DNA from 2 places in the Paraburkholderia sp. D15 genome. Region 1 is predicted to be linked to the other one. Evidence: riboswitches for the same ligand, from Rfam matches in the RefSeq annotation. Region 1 holds a riboswitch; the other holds the start of a gene.
The links. Region 1 has a riboswitch for glycine ahead of LFL96_RS34110 (D-amino acid dehydrogenase). Riboswitches for the same ligand answer to the same signal wherever they lie in the genome.

Region 1 (2,388 bases):
ACGCGACTATCGAATCGCTCCCGCCACCGCCTGCGCCGTGGCGGCCGACAGCGTCCACCCCAGATGCCCGTGCCCGGTGTTATAGAACACCCCGCGCCGTTTGCCGTGTCCGACCTTGGGCAGCATGCTGGGCAACATCGGCCGCAGGCCTGCCCACGGAATCACGCGCGCGGTCGACACCTCGGGAAAATAGCGCCGTGTCCAGTCCACCAGCGGCGCGATGCGATCCGAGCGGATGTCGCGATTGAACCCGTTGATCTCCGCCGTGCCCGCCACGCGGAAACGATCCGCGCCGAGCCGGCTCGTCACGATCTTCGCGCTGTCGTCGAGCAGGCTCACCCACGGCGCGCGTGCGCGGCTCGTCTCGTCGTCGAGACAGACGGTGATCGAATAGCCCTTCACCGGATAAACGTTGACGTGATCGCCCAGCATCGCGGCGAAATCGCGGCTCTTCACGCCCGCGCACACGACGATCCGTTCGAACGCGAAACGCTGCGATTCGCCCGCCAGGTTGACCGCCAGCGAAAATGTGCCTTCGGCCGGCTGCTCGATCGCGGTGATCTCGGCATCGTAGTGAAACTCGACGCCGTGGCGTACGCACGCGTCAGCGAGGCCACGGGTGAACTTGTGGATGTCGCCGGTCGAGTCCGACGGCGTAAAGAAGCCGCCGAAGAAATCGCCCTGAAGGGTCGGCTCGATTCGCTGCAGTTCGCTCGCGCTCACGGCCTCACGGTCGAGGCCGCCTTCGCGCAGCAACGCATTCACGCGGTTGGCCGCGTCGAATTCCTTCCGCGTCTTATAGATGTGCAGAATGCCGCGCCGCTCCAGATCGAAGTCGATGCCCTCGCTCTCCGCGATCGAAAACAGATGCTCGCGCGCGGCGATCGCGAGCCGTACGGTCTCGATCGTGTTCGCGCGATAGTGCGGAATCTGCCGCAGGAATTCGCCCATCCACGAGTACTTGTGCCACGTGGGCAACGGATTGAGCAGCAGCGGGGCGTCGCGCGTGAGCATCCAGCGCAGGCCCTTCAGCACGGTGGCGGCACTGTTCCACACTTCGGCGTTGCTGGCCGACAACTGGCCGCCGTTGGCGAACGAAGTCTCCATTGCCGCATAGCGATGACGTTCGAAGACGGTGACCTGGTGGCCGCGTTGCGCGAGGGCGTGCGCGGTCGTGACGCCGGTAATGCCGGCGCCGATGATGGCGATTCGTGACATGACATGGTCCAGATGAGTTGAGCACCGCCGGTCACGATTTCATGTCGAAACCGGCGCCGATGCCCCATCTGTCCATGGACCTGAGAGTTTCTTCCCGCGACGCGCCGGCTTACTTTATGAAAGAAAAGCCAAGCCGGAGTGGGGATCTCCTTCGGTGGGCGCCGTGAGCACGGCACCGCTCTCCAGATGTTCCTGCTGCACTACCACGACCGCGCGGTCCTTTTGCCTGAGAGTTTCCGGGGCGGTTGCTCCGTCGGCGTCGTCACGAACTGCGACGATCTCTCCCGCGCTGCATTGCAGAACGGCTCGACGATACCGGGCAAAAAAAATTGCCGCAAGTGTTTTGTTGGCGGCTGGATTTGAGGCGATCCGCTATAGTCGGCGGCACGGCCTCGTCAATCGTCAATCGTCAAACAGGAGAACGTCGTGCCCGCCTTCACTACGCTGCTCGCTTTCGCACTCGTTTCGCTCGGCATGGTCCTCACGCCGGGGCCGAACATGATCTACCTGATCTCGCGATCGCTCTGTCAGGGCAAGCGCGCTGGACTCGTGTCGCTCGGCGGCGTGGCGCTGGGCTACGTGTTCTATATGTTCTGCGCGGCGTTCGGCATCACCGCGCTGCTGCTGACGGTGCCGTTCGCGTACGACGCGCTGCGTTTCTGCGGTGCGCTCTATCTGCTGTATCTCGCGTGGCAGGCGGTCAAACCCGGCGGCCGTTCGCCGTTCCAGGTGCGCGATCTGCCGCACGACAGCCGTCGCAAACTATTCACCATGGGCCTCGTCACCAACCTCGCGAATCCGAAGATCGCGGTGATGTATCTGTCGCTGCTGCCGCAATTCATTTCACCGGGACATGGCAGCGTGCTGTCGCAATCGCTGGCGCTGGGCTGCGTGCAGATCGTGATCAGCGTGACGGTCAACGCGATGATCGCCAGCATGGCCGGGTCGATCGCCGGATTTCTCGCTAAGCGTCCGGTGTGGCTGATGGTGCAGCGCTGGTTGATGGGCACGGTGCTGGCGGGATTGGCGGTGCGGATCGCGCTCGATTCGCGGCGTTGAGCTTTTTCGACGCGCGTCGATACGGCGCGCCGTCGCAGGCCGTCACAGCGCCTTGTACATGAACGTGCAGGTCTCCAGCCGCGCGTCGTGCGTGGCGCGCGCGTAGCCGGG
Region 2 (2,388 bases), on a different replicon from region 1:
GCGAGCGCGTTGACGGCGCTGCTCGCGCCGCGCTTCGCGATTCACGGCACGCGCGGCAGCTATGTGAAGTACGGGCTCGATACCCAGGAAGATCAGTTGAAGGCCGGTCTGCGCCCCGGCGACGAAGGCTTCGGCGCCGGCAACACGGATGGAACGCTACGCGTGCTGGAGAACGGCGCGGAAGTCGACCAGGCATTACCGACGCGTAATGGAGATTACGTCGGCTTCTATGTCGCGCTGGCCGATGCGATCCAGAACGGCGTGAAATTCCCGGTCAGCGCGCAGGATGCGGTCGACGTCATGACGGTTATCGAACTCGCGGCTCGCAGTTCTGAAGAAGGTCTTCGTTTGCCGTTCGAACGCATTCGGTAAAAGGGTTTGGCGGTTTGTCCACTCATGACAGGCAAATCGTCCGCGACGGTCTGTGTACCAAAAACGGACCATGCGCAAGTCCCCGCCTCGACCGTCACTGACAAGCCCGAAAGGAACATAACGTTACAAATAAGCGCGTCGCGCGGGTCAGCGCGAACGCGCGGTCATCCGTTGCTACCCCGGTAGCACCAGAAAACGACAACGACTTCCGGAGAGTCCATGCCCCGTATCATTCGCGCAGTTGCAGCATGCGCTTTGCTCAGTTCGCTCGCCGCCTGCGTGGTGGCGCCTCAACAACCGGCGCCGGCCCCGCGCCCGAACCCGCAGCAGATCGCGTATGAGCGTCTGCATCAGGTCGACGGCCGCATCGACAATCTGAGCCGCCGCATCGACGCTCACGTCAATCAAGGCTACTACCCGCCCCCGCAAGGCGGCGCGCTGCATCATCGTCTCGACGTGATCCGTCAGGAAGCGCACGACATGGCTGCGCAACACGGCGGCGGTCTGTCCGGCGACGAACAGCGCGTGCTGAACCAGGAGCTGGACAACGCGGCTCACGCCATCGGCGAATAATCGCGCCAGGTCGGGCCGAGTCGCGTCGAATCTGCCCGGACGTCGGGCGACGCAACATCCAGAAAAGCGCGGGCATCACGTCCCGCGCTTTTTTTTCGATAGGCGCAAAGGCGCTCAGCCAGACGCCACGCGGCTCGCGCGCCTTAATTTGACAAGCTCGGGGGCGTCGCGTACATTCGCCGCACGCGTCGGGAGAGCGCGCTGGCCGCTGAAAATCGCAGGCCGCGCCGCCGAAGGGGCACACCCGCAAACTCTCAGGCAAAAGGACCGACCGCGTCGAAAAACCCGCCTTCGTGCAGCGTTTTTCGCACTCTGGAGAGCGGCAGTAGCCATCTGCATCGCATACGTCGAGCAGATCGTCGGCAAGCTGCCCACCGAAGGGGCGCGCGTACACCGTGACCAGCCACGCAAGGCTGCACGGCGGCGCAATCTCTCAGGTATCGAGGACAGAGGGGTCATGTATCGCCACGCTCGCAGGCATCCAGCCGCGAGGCGTCGCGCCGCATGGCCTTTTTTGTTTCGCGAGACGCCCGAGGCCCCATGACCGAACTCAAACACACCCCGCTCCACGCCACCCATCGCGCGCTCAACGCCCGCATGGTCGACTTCGGCGGCTGGGACATGCCCGTCAACTACGGCTCGCAGATCGAAGAACACCGCGCGGTGCGCACCGACGCCGGCATGTTCGACGTCTCGCACATGTGCGTGGTCGATTTCACCGGCGAGCGCGTGCGCGCATTCTTCGAATATGCGTTGGCCAACAACGTCGGCAAGCTGCAAACGCCGGGCCGCGCGCTCTACTCCTGTCTGCTGAACCCGAACGGCGGCGTGATCGACGATCTGATCGTCTATTACTTCGGCGAGGACCACTTCCGCGTGGTCGTCAACGCCGGCACCGCCGACAAAGACATCGCCTGGTTCGGCCAGCTCAATGCCGAAGGCAGCTTCGGCCTGACCATCACGCCGCGTCGCGATTACGCGATCGTCGCCGTGCAAGGCCCGAACGCGCGCGAGAAAGTCTGGCAAACCGTGCCGGCCGCGCGCGCCGCCACCGAGGCCCTGAAGCCGTTCAACGCCGCCCGCATCGAAGACACGCCGTTCGGCGAACTCACCGTGGCCCGCACCGGCTACACCGGTGAAGACGGTTTCGAAATCATCGTCCCGGCCGGGCATGTGGACGCGCTATGGAACGCGCTGCAGGCGCAAGGCGTGCGCCCGGCCGGTCTCGGCGCACGCGACACGCTGCGTCTCGAAGCCGGCATGAATCTGTACGGCCAGGACATGGACGACAACGTGTCGCCGCTCGACGCGGGCCTCGCCTGGACCGTCGACCTCGCCTCGCCGCGCGCCTTCGTCGGCAAGGGCCGGCTCGAAGCGGACGGCGCGCGGGCCGCGTTCGTCGGCCTGATCCTGCAGAAGGAAAACGGCAAGGCGGCAGGCGTG

Region 2: it holds a riboswitch for glycine, as region 1 does, so the genes downstream of both, gcvT (glycine cleavage system aminomethyltransferase GcvT) here and LFL96_RS34110 (D-amino acid dehydrogenase) in region 1, are expected to answer to the same signal.

What each region holds. Positions count from the first base shown of each region.
Region 1 is NZ_CP110396.1:3,232,750-3,235,137, forward strand. Features, by position in the region: gene LFL96_RS34110 (D-amino acid dehydrogenase) at 7-1,218, opposite strand; glycine riboswitch at 1,277-1,414, opposite strand; glycine riboswitch at 1,423-1,515, opposite strand; gene LFL96_RS34115 (LysE family translocator) at 1,645-2,277, shown strand; gene LFL96_RS34120 (GNAT family N-acetyltransferase) at 2,320-2,388, opposite strand, start outside.
Region 2 is NZ_CP110395.1:4,358,200-4,360,587, forward strand. Features, by position in the region: gene LFL96_RS19115 (oxidoreductase) at 1-372, shown strand, start outside; gene LFL96_RS19120 (hypothetical protein) at 592-945, shown strand; glycine riboswitch at 1,125-1,226, shown strand; glycine riboswitch at 1,248-1,405, shown strand; gene gcvT (glycine cleavage system aminomethyltransferase GcvT) at 1,486-2,388, shown strand, end outside.